DNA from 3 places in the Streptomyces sp. NPDC051315 genome. Region 3 is predicted to be linked to each of the others. Evidence: riboswitches for the same ligand, from Rfam matches in the RefSeq annotation. Region 3 holds a riboswitch; each other region holds the start of a gene.
The links. Region 3 has a riboswitch for cyclic di-AMP ahead of ACIBBD_RS36425 (transglycosylase family protein). Riboswitches for the same ligand answer to the same signal wherever they lie in the genome.

Region 1 (6,886 bases), on a different contig from region 3:
TCTTCGGGAACGACCACCCCGTCGTCCTGGAGATCGGCTTCGGCATGGGCGAGGCCACCGCCCAGATGGCCGCCGCCGACCCGCACACCAACATCCTCGCGGTCGACGTCCACACCCCGGGCCAGGGCAACCTGCTCAACCTCGCCGACCGCGGCGGCCTCACCAACGTCCGCGTCGGCAACGGCGACGCGATCATCCTGCTGCGCGAGATGCTGACCCCGGACTCCCTCGCCGGTCTGCGCGTCTACTTCCCCGACCCCTGGCCCAAGAAGCGCCACCACAAGCGACGCCTCATCCAGCCGGAGTTCCTCAGCCTCGCGGCGACCCGGCTGAAGCCGGGCGCGCTGGTGCACTGCGCGACCGACTGGGGACCGTACGCGGAGCAGATGCTCGAGGTGCTCACCGCGCACCCGGACTTCGAGAACACGCAGGCGGACGGCGGTTTCGCGCCCCGTCCCGGCTTCCGGCCGCTGACCCGTTTCGAGGGACAGGGCCTGGACAAGGGGCATGTGGTGAACGATCTGCTGTTCCGTCGCGTACAGCACGGCTGACCGAACCGCTCCTGCCGCCTCCGACCCCGCGTTCCCTCCACCGCTGTCCTCTCCCTCGTTAGGGTCGATGCCGTGGCCATGAGTTCCCCGTACCCGCCGCTCCCGCCGCGTCCGCCCCAGCCGGGCGGCACTCCCGAGGGCGGAGGGCTCCGGCACGCGCACTGGTGGCAGCACACGTGGGTGCGCTACGGCGCCCTGATCGCCCTGCTCGCGCTCTCCGGGCTGGTCATTCTGGCCCTCGTGCGCGAACAGACGGGCACGCAGGGGTTCCTGGTGGGCCTGGGGCTCGCCGTGCTGCCCGTTCCGCTCCTCGTGGCGGCCTTCCGGTGGCTGGACCGGGTGGAGCCCGGGCCCTGGCGGAATCTGGTGTTCGCGTTCGCCTGGGGCGCGTGCGCGGCGGCCCTGATAGCGATCGTCGCCAACAGTTTCGCCACCCGGTGGATAGCGACGGCGACCGCCGACCCGTCCAGCGCGGACACCCTCGGCGCGACCGTCATCGCCCCCGTCGTCGAGGAGTCCGCCAAGGCGGCCGCGATCCTGCTGGTCTTCCTCTTCCGCAGGCGGGACTTCACCGGAATCGTCGACGGAGTGGTGATAGCCGGGATCACGGCGACCGGCTTCGCGTTCACCGAGAACATCCTCTACCTGGGCAACGCCTTCGGCACCGACCAGCTCAGCGGGGACAGCGGTATCGCCTCCGTCACCGTCGCCACCTTCTTCGTACGCGTCATCATGTCCCCGTTCGCGCACCCCCTGTTCACGGTGCTGACCGGTCTCGGCTTCGGCGTCGCCGCCCTGTCCGCGGACCGGCAGCGCGTGCGCCGCGTCCTGCTCCCGCTGTGCGGACTGCTGCTCGCGATGGTGATGCACGCCCTCTGGAACGGCTCGTCGACCCTCGGCGAGTGGGGGTTCTTCGCGGTGTACGGGGCGTTCATGATGCCGGCGTTCGCGGTGCTGACCTGGCTGGTGGTGTGGACGCGCCAGCGTGAACTGGGCACCGTGCGCGAGGAACTCCCCGCCTACGCGGCCGCGGGCTGGCTCACCCCGGCGGAGCCGTACGCGCTCGGCTCGATGCGGGCCCGGCGGCTGGCCCGCGACCACGCCCGCCGCCATCTGGGCAAGCCGGCCGCGCGCGAGGTGGCGCGGTACGAGGCGTACGCGACCTCCCTCGCGTTCCTGCGGCACCGCGGACGCCTCGGCCGGGCCGGCACCGACTTCGTGGTGCGGGAGCAGGAGTTGCTGCACGAGCTGTGGCGCCGCAAGGACATCGCGCGCCCCGCGCTGGACCACGCGGCCCGCATGACGGCGCCTCCGGTCCCGGTGGCCATGCCGCCCTGGCCGGTCCACGGGGTCTACGGGGTCTACGGGCACGGGCGGGGCCACGGGCGTCCGACGGGACCGAGCCGGCACCCGCAGTACCCGTATCCCCAGTCGCAGCCGCACCCTCACCCGCACGAGCCGCAACCGCAACCCCAGCCGCAGTCCCTGTACCCGCACCCCCGCTCCCCACAGCCCGGGTACTCCGGGTACTCCGGGTACGGCCCCAACCAGCCGTGAGCCGTGCGGGCGCTCGCGTCCCGGCGGCCGGGCGACCGTCATGACGTAAGCCGTACGGCGTAGGGGCTGCTCCTACCGGGGACACCGCGGTGGACCCCTACGCCGAGGCCTGCGGGAGCCGCTCGGTCTCCGCCCGGGTCGGCTCCAGCCCGGCCGCTCCCACCTGCGCCGGCAACTGCCCCACGGTCCGGGCGGAGGCGATCGGCGCCGCCACCGCCGGCTGGGCCGGGGGCAGGGCCGGGGCCACCGGGGCGCGCCCCCGGCCGTCACCACCGAGGGCGCGCGGGAAGACCTCGGGGTCGGAGGAGCCGGGCACGCGCGGAGACGTCATCCGCTGCGACAACACCGAGGCCGGAGGCGCGCATTGCACGCCTCCGGCCAGGGGTCGGAACATCCGGGAAACGTCCGGGTGCCGCACGGGAGACCTCACCGACCCCCGTCGACCTCCGGAAATTCCCCGGAAGACTCAGGGGTTCACGCCGTGGTCCCGCAGCCAGGCCGCCGGGTCGATGCCCGAGGCGCTGCCGCCCGGGTGGACCTCCAGGTGGAGGTGGGCGCCGGTGACGTTGCCGGTGGCGCCGACGCGGCCGATGACGTCGCCGGTGGCGACCTTCTGGCCGACGCTGACGTTGATGGAGGACTGGTGGGCGTACCAGATCTCGGTGCCGTCATCGAGGGTGAGCACGGTCTTGTAGCCGTACGACCCGTCCCAGCCGGCCGAGGTGATGGTGCCGCTGTGCACGGCCTTGAGCAGGGTGCCGGTGGGGGCGGCGAAGTCGAGCCCGGTGTGGTACCCGGAGGACCAGTAGGCGCCGGCCTGACCGAACGTGGAGGTGATGGTGTACGAGGAGGTCGGCAGCGTGTACTGCTTGGCGAGCTCGGCGAGGCGCTCGGCCTCGGCCTTCTTCGCGGCTTCCTCGGCGGCCTTCTTCTTCGCGGCGGCGGCCTTGGCCTCCGCCTCCTGCTGGGCCTTGGCGGCCGCGTCGGCCTCCGCCTTGGCCGCGGCGGCCTCGGCGGCTGCCTGGGCCTTGGCCTCGATCTGGGTCTGCTGCGACTCGGCCTGCGCCATGATCCGGCTGCGCAGCGCCTCGCCGGCGTCGGCGGCGCTGTCGCTGCTGTCGTCCGCGGCGACGGTGGTGCCGAAGGTGCTGAGGGCGGACGCGGACTCCTCGGGGGTGTCGTCGTCCGAGATCAGGGAACCCACGGAGGGGAGGTCCGGCATGGAGATGGAGACCGGCGGCTTGCCGGTGTTGGCGCTGGCCATGCCGCCCGCGCCGACGGCGGCTATGACGCCGACGCCGAGGACGGTGGAGCTGCGGGCGAGTCCGCCGCGCTGCTTGGCGACGCGGTGCCGACCGCGTACCGGGCGAATGGACTCCGCGGTGGGGTTCCACTCCTCCCAGGGGCCCTCGTCGGTGCGGTAGCTGCCGTAGCCGAAGGTCTGGCTGGGCACACTGGGGGCTTCTGGGGCAGGCCGGTTGGACGCCACGCGGGCGTACTCCTTTCCTTCCGTCGCCTACCGGGTTAGCTGACGGGTTCGGAGCGGGAAGGTCTCCTACGCGCGTATACCGGCCGTAACTTCACGGCGGCTTCCGCGTGATTCACCCCAAGGTGGTGGTTCCCCGGTTCCCTTACGGGATTCGGCGCGTGCGCACGGAGCCGCCTCTTGTGACGGCTGGGACGACCGCGCTGCGTTATCGAACGTTAATAGACGCGGGGCCGGGTTTCCAAGCGGTTCCGCTTGATCAACAACATTTCTGGCCTGGACTTTTGTCTCACGAGCGGTGAAAAACGGGCGAGTTGACCCCGGTTCGACCACGCTTCAGCAGCCACAGGACTTTTGATGGTGACTCAGTTGTTATGCGCAGGGCGCTCGGCCGGTCACCTTCCGTGAGGGCGATCAGGCGGATGAACGCACCGAGGGCCGGAATCCTGAAACAGGATTCCGGCCCTCGGCCTTCAGTAGCGGGGACAGGATTTGAACCTGCGACCTCTGGGTTATGAGCCCAGCGAGCTACCGAGCTGCTCCACCCCGCGTCGGTATGACACCAGTGTACGCCATCTGCGGGACACGAAGCGCACGCATTGATCCGGGGGCTCCTCGGGGGCCTGCGGGGAACTGCCCGCAGGGCCTCCCCCAGAGCCACCGCTCAGCCGAACCGCCTTGGTCAGGACGGCTGTTGGGCGTCGCGGAGCAGATGGCGGTTGGGCGCCGCGGCCGGCTCCTCGTACTCCGGAAGAACCACGACGTCCACGCCCGCGGCGGTCAGCAGGCCGGCGCCGTCGGCGTCGGTCACGAAGGTGTCCGGTTCCCGCCAGGCCGTCACGACCCGGGGGACGCCCGCGTCGAGGACGAGCCGGGCGCAGGGCGTCGGGCGGGAGGAGCGCCGGGTGCAGGGTTCAAGGCTGGTGTAGACGGTGGCCGTGGCCAGACGGGGGTCGTCCGGGGCGATCTTCGCGAGGGCGGCCTCCTCGGCGTGGACGACGGGGTCGCCGGCCTCCCGGGAGTGGCCGCGCGCCAGCTCGGTCCCGTCGGCTGCCACCACCACCGCGCCCACGCTGAAGGCGGTCCGCGACGGCGGGCAGGCGGCCGCCAGCTCGCAGGCGAGGGCCAGCCAGTGCCGGTCGGCGGCCACGGGGAGCGGGCCGGCGCCGGGCGCGGTGGGCTCGTAGCGCGTCAGCACGACGTCCTCGATGCGCCGCGTCTCGACGAGCCGCAGCCGTCCACCCTGGTAGCCGCCGGGCCCGAAGAGCCGGGGCGCGTCCGGGGTGCCCACGAAGAGGGGGGCCAGGACGAGCTGGAGTTCGTCGGCCAGGCCTTCCTGGAGGAGCTGGGTGTGGATGGTTCCGCCGCCCTCGACCATCAGCCGCCGCACACCCCGTACGTCGTGGAGGTGTTCCAGGAGCCGCCGCCAGTCGAGGGCGGGGCCGAGGGGGACGACGTCGGCCGCGAGGCCGAGCGACCGGGCGCGCTCGGCACCCGTGTCGGTCGTGTACACGACCTTCTCGCCGCCCGTGTGCCAGAAGTTCGCCGCCGGGTCCAGCTCACCGGAGCCGCTGACGGTGACCTTGAGGGGATACTCCGCCCCGCCGGCCGCCAGCCGGGCCGCCCGGCGTTCGGGCGAGTTGACCAGGAGGCGGGGGTTGTCGGCGCGGATGGTGCCGGCTCCGACCAGGATCGCGTCGACGGAGGCCCGCACCTCGTCGACCCGGTCGAAGTCGGCCGGGCTGGAGAGCAGGAGGCGGTCGGGGCCGGTGTCGTCGAGGTAGCCGTCGAGGGAGACAGCGGCGGACAGCAGGACGTACGGGTACGGCATCGGCGCGGTCTCTCCGGGCGAGGGGGTGAGGGACAGAGGGACAGAGAGGGTGGACGGGGTGGACGGGGCTGCGGGTACCGGCGGGGTTACCGGACCGCGGCGACCTTGGTTCAAGTTTGAAGCAAACCTACACTGGGGGCATGACGATCCGCTGGCTCACCCCCGAGGAGCAACGCGCCTGGCGCGCGTATGTCGCCGCCTCCCTGCTCCTGGAGGACGCGATCGACCGGCAGCTCCAGCATGAGGCCGGCATGCCCCACCTGTACTACTCCATCCTGGCTCACCTCTCCGAGGTCCCCGAGCGACAGCTGCGCATGACCGATCTCGCGGAGAAGCTGAAGATCACCCGCAGCCGGCTGACGTACGCGGTGACGCGCCTGGAGAAGGACGGGCTGGTACGGCGGGAGAACTGTCGCTGGGACAGACGCGGGAGCATCGCGGTCCTGACCGACGAGGGCATGGCGGTGCTGGAGCGGACGGCTCCCGGCCACGTCGAGACCGTCCGCGCCTCCCTCTTCGACCGGCTCACCCCGGAGCAGGTGGGGCAGCTCGAGGAGATCTGCACGCACATCGCGCAGGGGCTCCAGGGGGACGACGGCGGGGGCGGGCCCGAGGGCGTGCCGTGGCGCAGGCGGTCGTCGCCCTCCTGCTCGTGAGCCACACCACTCCTCCGTTGCTTGAAACTTAAAGCATGAGGTAGTGTCGCGATCACCGTGACTGTTTCAAATCTGAAGCAGAGCCGCGCTCTGTCCACCGGACCCGGGAGAATCCTCATGCTCCACACCCCCGCCGCCACCGAGCGTGCCCGCGTCCGGGTACCGCTGCGCTTCCACGACGGCTACTCGGTCGACGCCGAACTGGTCACCTTCCACGGCTTGGCCGACGGCCAGGAGCACGTGGCCTTCGTCCTCGGCGACCCGGGCCCCCGCCCGCTGGTGCGGCTGCACTCCGAGTGCCTGACCGGGGACGTCTTCGGCTCCGCCCGCTGCGACTGCGGCCCCCAGCTGCGCGAGGCGGTCGAGCGCATCGCCGACCGCGGCGGCGTCCTGCTCTACCTCCGCCAGGAGGGCCGGGGCATCGGCCTCTACAACAAGCTCGACGCGTACGCCCTCCAGGACCAGGGCCTGGACACCTACGAGGCGAACGCCGCCCTCGGCCTGCCCGAGGACGACCGGGACTACACGGCGGCCGCCCAGATGCTGCGCGCCCTGAAGGTCACCACCCTGGACCTGCTGTCCAACAACCCCGACAAGGCCGACCAGCTCCGCACACTGGGCATCGACGTCCACGACCGGGTGCCGACGGGTGTCTTCACCACCCCGCACAATGTGCGTTACCTGCGGGCGAAGGTCCTCCAGACGCAGCACACACTGCCGCTGGCCGACCTCACGGAGCTCAGCGTGGGCTGACGCTCACCCGCCCGGCTGACCCGCCCGGCCCGTCCTCAGGCCTTCTCCTCCA
Region 2 (6,886 bases), on a different contig from region 3:
GACCCCATTCTAACGTCACGTACATCCTGTACATTTTTTACAGACGTCGAAGGAGGGGTTCCCATGACCCGACCGTCCGCCCGCCATGTCCTGCCCGAGTTCACGGAGCGCACGAGTTCCGGGCACCGGACGCTGGATCCCTACTCCAAGCTGCTCGAGGAGCGGATCGTCCTGCTCGGGACACCGATCGACGACACGTCGGCGAACGACGTGACGGCCCAGTTCATGTACCTCGAGCACAAGGACCCGGACCGGGACATCTCGCTGTACATCAACTCCCCCGGCGGCTCGTTCAGCGCGATGTCGGCCGTCTACGACACGCTCCGCTTCCTCACGTGCGACGTGGAGACCGTCTGCCTGGGCCAGGCCGGCACGTCCGCCGCCGTCCTGCTGGCCGCCGGCACGCCGGGCAAGCGGTACGTCCTGCCGGGCGCGCGTGTCGTCATCCGCCAGCCGGCCCTGCCCGAGCCGGTCCAGGGCCAGGCCGGTGACCTGGCGATCCAGGCCCAGGAACTGACCCGCGTCCGCGCGCTGCTGGAGGAGATGCTCGTACGGCACACCGGGCGCCGTCCGGAGCAGGTGCGCGCGGACATCGAGCGGGACCGCGTCCTCGACGCGCGGGAGGCCGTGGCGTACGGGCTGGCGGACCGGATCGTCCCGGGCCGCAGGGACGCCGGCGACGCGCCGGGCGCGAGGTGAGCCGCCGATGCTGCCTCCCGAGCTGCCGCCGCTGCCCGCGCTGACCCGGGCCGAGGCCGAGCTGATCGACCGTTACCTGGAGGTGGTCGACCTGCTCGGCCGGATCAACCCCGCCCACCACGGCGACACCTACCGCGGACTGCGCGCGGCCCAGGCACTGGTCGGCCGGGCGACCGCGCTGCGGGACGCGCTGACGCTGATGCACCAGCGGGGCGAGAGCGAACTGCACGCGCCGACCCTCGCGCGGGCGCTGCGCGTCCTCGACGGGGAGCGCCGCACAGCGCGCGTCACGGTGCCTCCACTCCCCGACAGTTGACGCATCGGCGTCCGGACCCGGCCGTGTTCGCCGAGAGCGTGACGTCCGCACCGGAGTCGAAACGACCCAGAAGACGTACCCACGTTCGGCGTATCCGTGGCTGCTTTTTCCAGCCCACAGCGGTTGCGCGAATGAGGGGCCGAAAGGGCGGAAGGAGGGGTTCCAGTGCTGGTCCGGGGGCATTTCGTCGTCTTGACACCTGACCGGCCATCAGGGTGTCCACCCGAACGGGTGAGTGGTGAGTAACCCCACAAATCCCCGGTTGCGTTGGGATTTTCGGACATCGGTGCGCCAAGATCCCTGTCTGACGACAAGCCCCCGCCACAAGCGGCGGGGCGGTCCGGGCGGACGCCGAGTCCTGCCGCCGCCCGGATGACCGGTCGACAGAAGTGCATCGGCAGGAGTGGAGGACCCAAGCACGACGGGTCGCCGGAACGGTCACGCCATGACCGGGCCGAGCAGCCCTTGGGGTGAAGCCGCAGCAGCGGCCGGGCAACTTTGTCAGCCCGAATCCGACAGGTCATCCTTCACAGGCGGCTGACGAAGGGTTGCGCATGACTGCGCTCAATCGTGTCCCGTCGCTCATGGCCCGTGCCGGTACGGCCTCGGCCTTCGCCATCGCCGCCGTGGGCGGCTCGATCGTGGTCCCGGGTGTCGCCTCCGACGCCGCGGCCGCCACGCCCGCGAAGAAGGCACTCCAGGTCGCGGCTTCCAAGAAGGGCTCCCCCTACAAGTACGGCGCCACTGGGCCGAACAGGTTCGACTGCTCGGGGCTCACGCTGTACTCGTTCAAGAAGGCGGGCAAGAAGCTGCCGCGTACGGCGGCCCAGCAGTACAACAAGACCAAGCACATCTCGGCGAGCAACCGCAAGGCCGGCGACCTCGTGTTCTTCCACTCGGGGTCGAACGTGTACCACGTCGGCATCTACGCCGGTAAGGGCAAGATCTGGCACTCGCCGAAGACCGGCGACGTGGTGCGGCTGCAGAAGATCTGGACCAAGAGCGTCTGGTACGGCCGGGTCAAGTGACCCTCCGGGGTGGTGGCGGCGTCCTGACGCGCCGCCACCGCCCCGGAGATCCGCCCCCGGCCCCGCGGTGGCGGTTCGGGGAAGGACGGCCCCCTCAGGGCCGTCAGCGGCCCTCTGACGCGCGCCTCCCGTCCGGGGGCCGTATGCGCCCGGTCGCCGGCACGCGGCGGTCCCGCGGACCGCTGCGGTCACGTGGACCGGCTCCACCACGTGGGCCGGCACCGTCACGCGGACCGGCACGGTCGCGGGCCCATACGGTCGGCCGCGCCCCGGGTGAGCGGCCCGGCCCCGCGCCGAGCGGCTCGCGTGACCCGGTGCGCGGCCACCGGCCGAGCGGCCCCGACGGCGTCGCCCCCGCCCCCGCCGGTCACGGCTCCTGCTGACCCGCTGCCGGCACCGGTTCCACCGGAGCCGTCCACGGCAGTTCGATCAGGACCGTCTTGCCGCCCTCGCGAGTGGGGCGGACCCGTAGTCTGCCGCCGCACTCCGCGGTCAGCCAGCGGATGATCACCATGCCCCGGCCGTTGTCCTGCTGGACGGCGGCCGGCAGCCGTCTGGGGAAGCGCGGGTGGCTGTCGGTCACGCCCAGGCGCAGTTGTTCGTCGCGTTCGAGCACCAGGTCCACCGTGAAGGTGGGGGACTGCCCGAAGGTGTGCTGGACGGCGTTGGTGGCGAGCTCGGAGACGATGAGACGGATGGTGTCGGCCGCCTCCGTCTCCGCCGGAAGGCCCCACTCCCCCAACGTGGTCAGCACGAACGCGCGGGCCGTGGACACCGAGGCAGGATCGCTCGGCAGAGTGACGGATGCTTCCAGGTGGTCTGCCATGGCGACCTCGTCCCTTTCCCACGGGACCGGAGTCCGACACGGTGCGGATGGTTCGAGTACGGTCCCGGACTGGTGCTTCGTCGCCAGACTGCCATCACCGCGCCCGTCACGGGTGGCGATCCACCAAGGTATGCATATATCTGTCGCCCGATGCGGTGAACTCTGCCAGGGCAGAGCGTATGTGGACGGCTCGGGAGGAGTAAGGAGACTCCGATGCAGCACGGTCCCGCGGTACGCCGCCGGAAACTGGGGGCCGAACTGCGGGCCTTACGTGCCCGCCTGGGACTCACCAGTGGTGAGGCGGCCCGACTCGTGGGCTGGCACCAGTCGAAGGTGAGCCGGATCGAGACCGGCACCAGCGGTACGAAACCGGCCGATGTGCGGTTACTCCTCGACGCCTACGGCGTGGGCGATCCCCAACTGCGCGAACTGATGCTGGCGTTGGCCGGGTCGGCCGACAGCGGCGGACGGGACCACTGGGTGCACGCCTACCGCGGGGTGCTGCCGCCCGCCTACCGGGACTTCATCAGCCTGGAGTCGCAGGCGAGCGCGATGCGCACGCTGGAGACGACCGTGGTCCCGGGGCTGCTGCAGACGCCCGAGTACGCGCGGGCGGTGACCCGGGCCGCCCTCGAGGGCGCCGGCGAGGAGCAGTTGGACACGCTGGTGGAGGTGCGGCTGGCCCGGCAGGACGTGCTGCGCACCCGGCCGCCCCTGGAGTTGAACGCGGTGCTGGACGAGGCGGTGCTGCGGCGGGAGGTGGGCGGCCCCGAGGTCATGGCGAGGCAGCTGGAGCGGTTGGTGGAGGCGGCACGGCTGCCCCAAGTGAGGCTCCAGGTACTGCCGTTCAGCGCCGGGGCGCACATCGGCGTCACCGGGCCTTTCGTTATCTTCTCATTTTCGAGCACTTCTGATCTGGATGTGGTTGTTCTCGACCACTTGACGAGTAGCCTCTACCTCGAACGGAAAGAAGACCTCCAGGCCTACACCGAGGCCTTCGACGCCCTTCGGACGCACGCCCTTTCCCCCGAAGACACACTGGACTACCTCGCCGCGACAGCTGACGGCGCGTAGGGAGGCACCATGACCGCACTGCCTCGGAACGTTCCCTCCAGCACCGACCTGCACGACCGCCGCCATCCGCAGGGTCTGCGGTGGCTGCGCAGCAGCTACAGCACGGGAGCCAACAACTGCGTCGAGACGGCCCGTCCGGCCACCGGACCATGGGCCGGTCTGCTCGCCGTACGCGACTCCAAGAACCCGGCCGGACCCGCCCTGCTCTTCTCCCCCGAGAGCTGGACGGGCTTCACGGCCGCGCTCCGCTGACCCCCGTCCTTCCCCACCCGTCCACGGGACTACCCGTCACGCCGGTGCGCGACCGTGTCACGCCGACTCACGGCCGTGCGCCGTCGATCACCAGTACAGCGCGTTCGATCTGAGCCTCGGAGAGGTCCGCGCGGGCGGTCAGCCTCAGACGCGAGATGCCGTCGGGCACGGAAGGAGGCCGGAAGCAGCCCACGGCCAGGCCTGCCGCCCGGCAGTCCGCCGCCCAGCGCACGGCCTGTTCCGGGGACGGCGCACGCACGGAGACGACCGCGGCGTCCGGACGGACCGCCTCCAGACCCGCGGCCGTCAGCCGCGCGTGCAGTTCACCCGCCACCGCACGCGCGCGTGCCGCGCGTTCCGGCTCCCGGCGCAGCAGCCTCAAGGCCGCCAGGGCCGCGCCCGCCGCCGCCGGGGCGAGGCCCGTGTCGAAGATGAACGTCCGGGCCGCGTTGACCAGATGGTCGATCACGCGCGCGGGACCGAGCACGGCTCCGCCCTGGCTGCCGAGCGACTTGGACAGCGTCACCGTGACGACGACGTCCTCGGCGCCGGCCAGCCCCGCCGCGTGCGGGGCACCGCGCCCGCCGTCACCGAGGACGCCGAGCCCGTGGGCGTCGTCGACGACCAGCCCGGCGCCGTGGTCCCGGCACGCCCCGGCCAGGGCGGCCAGCGGGGCCGCGTCGCCGTCGACCGAGAAGACCGTGTCGGAGACCGCCACCGCCGGACCGTCGTGGGTGCCGAGCGCCTTGCGCACCGCGTCGGGGTCGGCGTGCGCGGCGACCTGGGTGGTGCCGCGGGCCAGCCGGCAGCCGTCGATGAGCGAGGCGTGGTTGCCCGCGTCGGAGACGATCAGGGAGCCGTGCGGGGCCAGCGCGGTGACCGCGGCGAGGTTGGCGGCGTAGCCGGAGGAGAAGACCAGGGCCGCCTCGAAGCCGCAGAAGTCGGCCAGTTCCCGCTCCAGTTCGGTGTGCAGCTCGGTGGTGCCGGTGACGAGCCGGGAACCGGTCGCGCCCCCGCCCCAGGTCCGGGCGGCCCGCGCCGCGCCCTCGGTGACCTCGGGGTGGTGGGCCAGGCCCAGGTAGTCGTTGCTCGCGAGGTCGAGGAGCGGCGAGTCGGCCGGCCGGGGCCGCAGGGTCCGTACCAGTCCGGCACGGCGGCGCAGCTCCGCCTGTTCGTCGATCCAGCCGAACGCCATGGCTCCTCCGGGGCTTTTGTAGGTAGCGGACAGACACTAGCCGTAGGACCGGCCACCCATGGTGTGGCAATACCCACACGTCGAACCGGGTGTGTTGTGTGATCCCTACCTTGGCCCGGAGCGGGTCCGTAGGACAGGATCGGCTCTCATGGACCTGCTGAACACGCTGGTGGACAAGGGGCTTCGGCGCGAGCTGCCGACCCGCGAGGAAGCGCTGGCCGTCCTCGCGACGTCCGACGACGACCTGCTCGATGTGGTGGCCGCGGCCGGGAAGGTGCGCCGGCACTGGTTCGGGCGACGGGTGAAACTCAACTATCTCGTCAACCTGAAGTCGGGGCTGTGCCCCGAGGACTGCTCCTACTGCTCCCAGCGGCTGGGCTCCACGGCCGGGATCCTCAAGTACACCTGGCTCAAGCCCGACGAGGCCTCCCAGGCGGCGGCCGCGGGGCTGGCCGGCGGTGCCAAGCGGGTGTGTCTGGTGGCGTCCGGGCGCGGCCCGACCGACCGGGACGTGGACCGGGTCTCGGAGACCATCAAGGCGATCAAGGAGCAGAACGAGGAGGTCGAGGTGTGCGCCTGCCTCGGCCTGCTCTCCGACGGCCAGGCGGAGCGGCTGCGCGAGGCGGGCGCCGACGCCTACAACCACAACCTGAACACGTCCGAGGGGACGTACGCGGACATCACGACCACGCACACGTACGCCGACCGGGTGGACACGGTGCAGAAGGCGCACGCGGCGGGGCTGTCCGCCTGCTCGGGTCTGATCGCGGGCATGGGTGAGAGCGACGAGGACCTGGTCGACGTGGTCTTCGCGCTGCGCGAGCTGGACCCCGACTCGGTTCCGGTCAACTTCCTGATCCCGTTCGAGGGCACCCCGCTGGCCAAGGAGTGGCATCTCACCCCGCAGCGGTGTCTGCGGATCCTGGCCATGGTGCGGTTCGTGTGCCCGGACGTGGAGGTGCGGATCGCGGGCGGACGTGAGGTCCATCTGCGCACGATGCAGCCGCTCGCGCTGCACCTGGCCAACTCGATCTTCCTCGGTGACTACCTGACCAGCGAGGGCCAGGCGGGCAAGGCCGACCTGGAGATGATCGCGGACGCCGGTTTCGAGGTGGAGGGCGCGGACCGGGTGACGCTGCCGGAGCACCGGGCCGCCGGCGGGGGCTGCGGGTCGCACGAGAGCGCGGGGTGCGGATCGCACGAGAGCGCGGGCTGCGGATCGCACGAGGGGGGCGGTGTCTGTGGTTCCGCCGCGGCCGCGCCCACCGGTGAGCCGCGTACGGACCTGGTCGCCGTACGCCGCCGGGGTGCCGGGACGGACCTCGCGCCCAATGCCTGAGCTGAGCGTGTCCGAGCTGCTGGACCTCGACCGGCGGCATGTGTGGCATCCGTACGGTCCGATGCCCGGCCGGGTCGAGCCGCTCGTCGTGGAGTCGGCGAGCGGGGTGCGGCTGCGGCCGGCGGACGGTTCGGCCGACCTGGTGGACGGCATGTCG
Region 3 (6,886 bases):
ACGCCATCTGCGACCTGCTGGGCGTCCCCCGGGAGGACCAGGACGACTTCCGCGACTGGGCCGGGATGATGATCCGGCACGGCGGCGGCCCGCGCGGCGGTGTCGCGCGGTCGGTGAAGAAGATGCGCGGCTACCTGTCCGAGCTCATCCACCGCAAGCGCGAGGCCCTCCCCGCCGACCCCACCCCCGGCGAGGACCTCATCTCCGGCCTCATCCGCGCCTCCGACCACGGTGAGCACCTCACCGAGAACGAGGCCGCCGCCATGGCCTTCATCCTCCTGTTCGCCGGCTTCGAGACCACCGTCAACCTCATCGGCAACGGCACGTACGCCCTCCTGACCCACCCCGGCCAGCGCCACCGGCTCCAGGACTCCCTGGCCACCGGCGACCGCGCCCCGCTCGAGACCGGCGTCGAGGAACTCCTGCGCTACGACGGCCCCGTGGAGCTCGCCACCTGGCGCTTCGCCACCCGCCCCCTGACCCTCGGCGGCCAGGACATCGCCCCCGGTGACCCCGTCCTCGTCGTCCTCGCGGCCGCCGACCGCGATCCGGAGCGCTTCACCGACCCGGACACCCTCGACCTCTCCCGCCGGGACAACCAGCACCTCGGCTACGGCCACGGCATCCACTACTGCCTGGGCGCACCGCTCGCCCGGCTGGAGGGGCAGACGGCGCTCGCCACCCTCCTCACCCGCCTGCCCGACCTGCAACTCGCCGTCGATCCGACCGAGTTGAGGTGGCGGGGCGGCCTCATCATGCGCGGACTGCGCACGCTCCCCGTGGAGTTCACCCCGGCCCCGCCCCTCGCTTCGCCCGCACCCGCCGCGCCCGTGCGCTGACCCACCGTCAGGTGATCGTTCCGCGAAGCAAAGGCGACCATTCCTCAACTCTGTGATCTTCACGTGATCTGTGCGGCATTAACTTGTGACAAGTGATCGTCTGCCTATACGTTCACTCGTCAACGCGACGGGGCAGGATCACCCGCCGCGCGGGCACTGCTGTCTCGAGAAAGGCCCTCGCATGCTCTCCGGGAACGGTCGTCACCGTCGCCCCCGCCAGGCCCCGGCCCTCCTCGTCGCGGCCGGCGTGACCGGCTCCGCCATCGCCATCCCCCTGCTCGGCGCCACCGGGGCGAGTGCCGCCGACGGCACGGTGTGGGACAGGGTCGCGGAGTGCGAGACCGGCGGCTCCTGGAGCGCCGACGAGGGCAACGGCGAGTACGGCGGCCTGGCCCTGACTCAGGAGGACTGGGAGGCCTACGGCGGGCTCGACTACGCCACGCGGCCCGACCTCGCCAGCCGCAACCAGCAGATCTCCGTCGCCCAGAAGCTCCTCGCCGACCAGGGTGTCGGCGCCTGGGGCACCTGCGGGCTGACCGCGGGGCTCAGCGAGGACGCGGCCTCGGGTGACGTTGACACCGGCGTGGCGGACGACTCGTCCGACTCCTCCGTGACATCCGGCTTGTCCGACCTGTCCAAGGGGGCGTCCGGGTCCTCGAAGTCCTCCGGTTCCGCGAAGGATTCCGGGAGCGCCTCCACCGACCCGTCCGCCGAATCCTCCACGGATTCCACCGGTACGCCCTCCTCGTCACCTTCGTCCACTTCTTCCTCTACGCCGGACACATCCTCCGCGTCCGACACGTCCACCGGCTCCGGTGCGGGCGGCGCGCAGGCGGGCAACGGCGCGTCCCGGACGGCACCGGGGACGGACGAGTCGGACAAGTCGGGGCAGAGTGCGGGTTCCTGGAGCCTCGTCGACACCGGGGCGGTCGATGCCGGCTCGGCGGACGCCGGGGCCGCCGCGACCAACTCCACCGGCTCCGGCCGCCACCGGGGCGGCACCGCCGACGAGAGCGCGACCGGCGGCACGTCCACCGCCTCCTCCGGCCGTCACGCGGCGGGCACCCTCGGCGGCGCGGCCGGCACCTACACGGTCCGGGCGGGCGACTCCCTCGCGTCCATCGCCGACTCCCTTGACCTCGACGGCGGATGGCGCGCGCTCTACGACGAGAACAAGGACGTCATCGGGGCCGACCCGAGCGACATCGCCCCCGGTCAGACCCTGTCCACAGGGGCCGAATAGGGCGGAAAAGGCGGGAAAAAAGACGGGAGTTCACGTCACACTTCGCGCCGAATGTCCGGTTTGGCGAAAGTGTGGGATGAGTCTCAGAAGCCCTGATCGTCTTTGAAATTCCGCCGATCGCCTGTCTACGGTCGTGATCGCTCGGCAACCCGAGCCCCGGCCGCCGCAACGCCGAATCCTGCCAGTGGCGGCCCGGGAACAGTCGTCGCGTCAAGCGCCGCAGGCAGGAGCGGGGGACCCAAGGTAAGTGCCGCACCGGGCAGTTGACGGCGGCGGCTAGGGGTGAAGCCACGCCTCCCACGGAGGAGTGGCCGGGCAACTCAACCGGCCCGAACCCGACAGCTCACCTCGCAGGCGTCGGTGAGGGGATCGATCCATGCTGTTTTCCGTCAAGGGCAAGCATCGTCGTCCGTCCAAGGCCACTCGCGCCATCGCCATCGCCGGTGTCACCACCGCCGCCGTGGCCGCCCCGCTGATGGCGGCCGGCAGCGCCTCCGCCGCCACGGCCTCCGAGTGGGACGCCGTCGCCCAGTGCGAGTCCGGCGGCAACTGGTCCATCAACACCGGCAACGGTTACTACGGCGGTCTGCAGTTCTCCGCCTCCACCTGGGCCGCGTACGGCGGCACGCAGTACGCCTCCACCGCCGACCAGGCCAGCAAGGCGCAGCAGATCGAGATCGCCGAGAAGGTCCTCGCGGGCCAGGGCAAGGGCGCCTGGCCGGTCTGCGGCACGGGCCTGTCCAACGCCACGTACAACGGCGGCTCCTCCTCGGCCGACACCTCCACGGAGAGCACCACCCGCTCCACCGAGGAGCAGAGCGCCTCCCGCTCCGCCGAGCGTCCGGCGGCCAAGAGCCAGAAGACGGTCACCACCCCGACCGGCAAGAAGGTCAAGAAGGGTGACGGCGAGTACAAGGTCGTCACGGGCGACACCCTCAGCTCCATCGCCGGGAAGCAGAACGTCGAGGGCGGCTGGGAGAAGCTGTTCCAGCTGAACAAGGACATCGTCGAGGAAGCCGACCTCATCTACCCGGGCCAGCAGCTGCACCTCAAGTGACAGCTGGCTCTCAGCGCGGGCACAGTGCCCTCACAGGCGAGGTCCTCATGCTGAAGACCTCGTGAGGGTCCCCCCGTCCCCACGGGCTCCCCGCCCCGGTGCGTGTTCCCCCGTACGCACCGGGGCGGGGTTTTTCCTTGCCCGCCGGTGCCCCCGGTTTCGCCCGCCGTTCGGAGGAGATTCCCCCACCCTCTTTGTTCCGGCTGGGAACAATGTGTACCGTCAGTCTGTCCACGGGACGGTCGGTCGGCTGCCGACGGCCCCGGGGCGGTTAGGCTCTAGTCGCAAGGCACACCGAGGGCTTCATCACGGCCCGCGTGCCCCGCACTACCAGCGTCACATCCCAAGAAGGAGATGCTCGTGCCGTCCATCGACGTCGTCGTAGCCCGGGAAATCCTGGACTCCCGAGGCAACCCCACGGTCGAGGTCGAGGTCGGCCTCGACGACGGCAGCACGGGTCGTGCCGCCGTCCCGTCCGGCGCCTCCACCGGCGCCTTCGAGGCCATCGAGCTCCGCGACGGTGACCCCAACCGCTACCAGGGCAAGGGCGTCGAGAAGGCCGTCCTCGCCGTCATCGAGCAGATCGGCCCGGAGCTGGTCGGCTACGACGCCACCGAGCAGCGCCTGATCGACCAGGCCATGTTCGACCTGGACGCCACCGACAACAAGGGCTCCCTCGGCGCCAACGCCATCCTCGGCGTCTCCCTCGCCGTCGCCCACGCCGCCTCCGAGGCCAGCGACCTCCCGCTCTTCCGCTACCTGGGCGGCCCGAACGCGCACCTGCTGCCGGTGCCGATGATGAACATCCTGAACGGCGGCTCGCACGCCGACTCCAACGTGGACATCCAGGAGTTCATGATCGCCCCGATCGGCGCGGAGTCCTTCTCCGAGGCCCTGCGCTGGGGCACCGAGGTCTACCACACCCTCAAGAAGGTCCTGAAGAGCAAGGGCCTGTCCACCGGCCTCGGCGACGAGGGCGGCTTCGCCCCGAACCTCGGCTCCAACCGCGAGGCCCTCGACCTCATCCTCGAGGCCATCAAGGAAGCCGGCTACACCCCCGGCGAGCAGATCGCCCTCGCGCTCGACGTCGCCGCCTCCGAGTTCTACAAGGACGGCTCCTACACCTTCGAGGGCAAGGACCGCTCCGCCGCCGAGATGACCGAGTACTACGCCGAGCTCGTCGAGGCGTACCCGCTCGTCTCCATCGAGGACCCGCTGTTCGAGGACGACTGGGAGGGCTGGAAGACCATCACCGCCAAGCTCGGTGACAAGGTCCAGCTCGTCGGCGACGACCTGTTCGTCACCAACCCCGAGCGTCTGGCCCGCGGTATCGAGGAGGGCGCCGCCAACGCGCTGCTCGTGAAGGTGAACCAGATCGGTTCGCTCACCGAGACCCTCGACGCCGTCGAGCTGGCCCAGCGCAACGGCTTCAAGTGCATGATGTCCCACCGCTCCGGCGAGACCGAGGACGTCACCATCGCCGACCTGGCCGTCGCCACCAACTGCGGCCAGATCAAGACCGGCGCCCCGGCCCGCTCCGAGCGCGTCGCCAAGTACAACCAGCTGCTGCGCATCGAGGAGATCCTCGACGACGCCGCGGTCTACGCCGGCCGCTCGGCCTTCCCGCGGTTCCGCTCCGCGAACCAGTAAGCACGGCCGCGGCGAGGTCTCCGAGAGCTGACCCCGTGCCGGGGTGAGGCTTGGCCAGTCGTACGTACGTCCCCGTACTCGGTCCCGTACCGTGTCCGGGGACGTACGCACGTGTGAGACGGGAGGCGGGGACAGATGGCCGTGAAGGACCGGGACCGTTTCTCCACCGCGACCAGGATCCGGCTGCTGGGGGAGCAGACGGCGGCCCGTGTCTACCGCTCCCAGACCCGGCGTCAGGCCCGCCGCTCCCGCCTCACCGGCCGCGCGGCCCTGCTGGCGCTGGTCCTGTGCTCGCTGATCGTGGCCCTGGCCTACCCGATGCGCCAGTACGTCTCCCAGCGCGCCGAGATCGCCGACCTGGAGCGCGAGAAGGAGCAGGCCAAGGAGCGGGTGGAACAGCTGCGCGACCTCAAGGCACGCTGGCAGGACGACGCGTACGCCGAGCAGCAGATCCGGCTGCGGCTGCACTACGTGATGCCGGGGGAGACGGGCTACATCGTCATCGACCCGGCCGCGGCGAAGCAGGCCCGCGCCGACCTGGGGGCCGCCGACCGCCCCTGGTACTCGAACGTCTGGGACGGGGTCGACAAGTCCGACGCCTCCGACCAGTGACGGACAGACGGACAGACAGAAAGACAGCCTGAAGACAGTCATGGAAACGCCCCCGCCGCCCACCCCGCGTACCGAGCCCACCGACGCGGACGTCGAGGCCTTCAAGCAGCAGCTCGGGCGCCCGCCGCGCGGTCTGCGCGCGATCGCGCACCGCTGCCCCTGCGGGCAGCCGGACGTCGTGGAGACGGCCCCCCGCCTTCCCGACGGCACGCCCTTCCCCACGCTGTACTACCTGACGTGCCCGAAGGCGAACTCCGCCATCGGCACGCTGGAGGCGAACGGCGTGATGAAGGAGATGACGGACCGCCTGGCGACCGACCCGGAGCTGGCCGCCGCCTACCGGGCCGCCCACGAGGACTACGTCCGGCGCCGGGACGAGATCGAGGAGCTGAAGGGCTTCCCGAGCGCGGGCGGCATGCCGGACCGGGTGAAGTGCCTGCACGTGCTCGTGGCGCACTCCCTGGCCGCCGGCCCGGGTGTGAACCCCCTGGGCGACGAGGCGCTGGAGATGCTGCCGGAGTGGTGGCGCAAGGGCGCGTGCGTGGTGCCGGACGCGTCGGCGACGTCCGTCGCGGAGGAGGCCCGGTGACCCGCGTCGCCGCCGTCGACTGCGGTACCAACTCCATCCGCCTCCTCGTCGCCGACGCGGACCCCGAGACCGGCGAACTGGTCGAGCTGGACCGCCGTATGACGATCGTCCGCCTCGGTCAGGGCGTCGACCGCACCGGCCGGCTCGCGCCCGAGGCGTTGGAGCGGACCTTCGCCGCGTGCCGGGAGTACGCGGCCGTCATCAAGGAACACGGGGCGCAGCGGCTGCGGTTCGTCGCCACCTCCGCCTCCCGTGACGCCGAGAACCGGGACGAGTTCGTGCGCGGGGTGCTGGACATCCTGGGCGTGGAGCCCGAGGTCATCTCCGGTGACCAGGAGGCCGAGTTCTCCTTCACGGGCGCGACGCGGGAGCTGGCCGGCCGGGACGACCTCACCAGGCCCTACCTGGTCGTGGACATCGGCGGCGGCTCCACGGAGTTCGTCGTCGGCGAGGACCACGTGCGCGCGGCACGCTCGGTCGATGTCGGCTGCGTACGGATGACCGAGCGGCACCTGGTGCACGAGGGCGTCGTGAGCGATCCGCCGAGCGCGGAGCAGATCGCGGCGATGCGCGCCGACATCGAGGCCGCCCTGGACGTCGCGGAGCGCACGGTGCCGCTGCGCGAGGCGCACACACTGGTGGGCCTGGCGGGCTCGGTCACCACGGTCTCGGCGATCGCGCAGGAGCTGCCGGAGTACGACTCCGCGGCCATCCACCACTCCCGCGTCTCCCGGGACCGGGTCCGCGAGATCACCGACTGGCTGCTGCACTCCACCCACGCCGAGCGCGCGGCGGTCCCCTCGATGCACCCGGGCCGGGTGGACGTGATCGCGGCGGGGGCGCTGGTCCTGCTGTCGATCATGGAGCGGATCGGCGCGGAGGAGGTCGTGGTGAGT

Region 1: linked by a shared signal. The riboswitch ahead of ACIBBD_RS06385 (M23 family metallopeptidase) and the one ahead of ACIBBD_RS36425 (transglycosylase family protein) in region 3 are both predicted to bind cyclic di-AMP.
Region 2: linked by a shared signal. The riboswitch ahead of ACIBBD_RS05680 (C40 family peptidase) and the one ahead of ACIBBD_RS36425 (transglycosylase family protein) in region 3 are both predicted to bind cyclic di-AMP.

What each region holds. Positions count from the first base shown of each region.
Region 1 is NZ_JBITEN010000003.1:15,422-22,307, forward strand. Features, by position in the region: gene trmB (tRNA (guanosine(46)-N7)-methyltransferase TrmB) at 1-551, shown strand, start outside; gene ACIBBD_RS06375 (PrsW family intramembrane metalloprotease) at 630-2,108, shown strand; gene ACIBBD_RS06380 (hypothetical protein) at 2,206-2,439, opposite strand; gene ACIBBD_RS06385 (M23 family metallopeptidase) at 2,575-3,597, opposite strand; cyclic di-AMP (ydaO/yuaA leader) riboswitch at 3,605-3,764, opposite strand; tRNA gene ACIBBD_RS06390 (tRNA-Met) at 4,072-4,145, opposite strand; gene ACIBBD_RS06395 (dihydrofolate reductase family protein) at 4,277-5,425, opposite strand; gene ACIBBD_RS06400 (MarR family winged helix-turn-helix transcriptional regulator) at 5,566-6,081, shown strand; gene ribA (GTP cyclohydrolase II) at 6,199-6,834, shown strand; gene ACIBBD_RS06410 (ASCH domain-containing protein) at 6,870-6,886, opposite strand, start outside.
Region 2 is NZ_JBITEN010000002.1:590,314-597,199, forward strand. Features, by position in the region: gene ACIBBD_RS05670 (ATP-dependent Clp protease proteolytic subunit) at 64-699, shown strand; gene ACIBBD_RS05675 (hypothetical protein) at 707-1,015, shown strand; cyclic di-AMP (ydaO/yuaA leader) riboswitch at 1,365-1,566, shown strand; gene ACIBBD_RS05680 (C40 family peptidase) at 1,570-2,043, shown strand; gene ACIBBD_RS05685 (ATP-binding protein) at 2,411-2,869, opposite strand; gene ACIBBD_RS05690 (helix-turn-helix domain-containing protein) at 3,083-3,943, shown strand; gene ACIBBD_RS05695 (DUF397 domain-containing protein) at 3,953-4,195, shown strand; gene ACIBBD_RS05700 (8-amino-7-oxononanoate synthase) at 4,263-5,390, opposite strand; gene bioB (biotin synthase BioB) at 5,539-6,729, shown strand; gene ACIBBD_RS05710 (adenosylmethionine--8-amino-7-oxononanoate transaminase) at 6,722-6,886, shown strand, end outside.
Region 3 is NZ_JBITEN010000029.1:1,255-8,140, forward strand. Features, by position in the region: gene ACIBBD_RS36415 (cytochrome P450) at 1-839, shown strand, start outside; gene ACIBBD_RS36420 (transglycosylase family protein) at 1,021-2,082, shown strand; cyclic di-AMP (ydaO/yuaA leader) riboswitch at 2,288-2,454, shown strand; gene ACIBBD_RS36425 (transglycosylase family protein) at 2,459-3,139, shown strand; gene eno (phosphopyruvate hydratase) at 3,500-4,789, shown strand; gene ACIBBD_RS36435 (septum formation initiator family protein) at 4,925-5,401, shown strand; gene ACIBBD_RS36440 (DUF501 domain-containing protein) at 5,442-5,990, shown strand; gene ACIBBD_RS36445 (exopolyphosphatase) at 5,987-6,886, shown strand, end outside.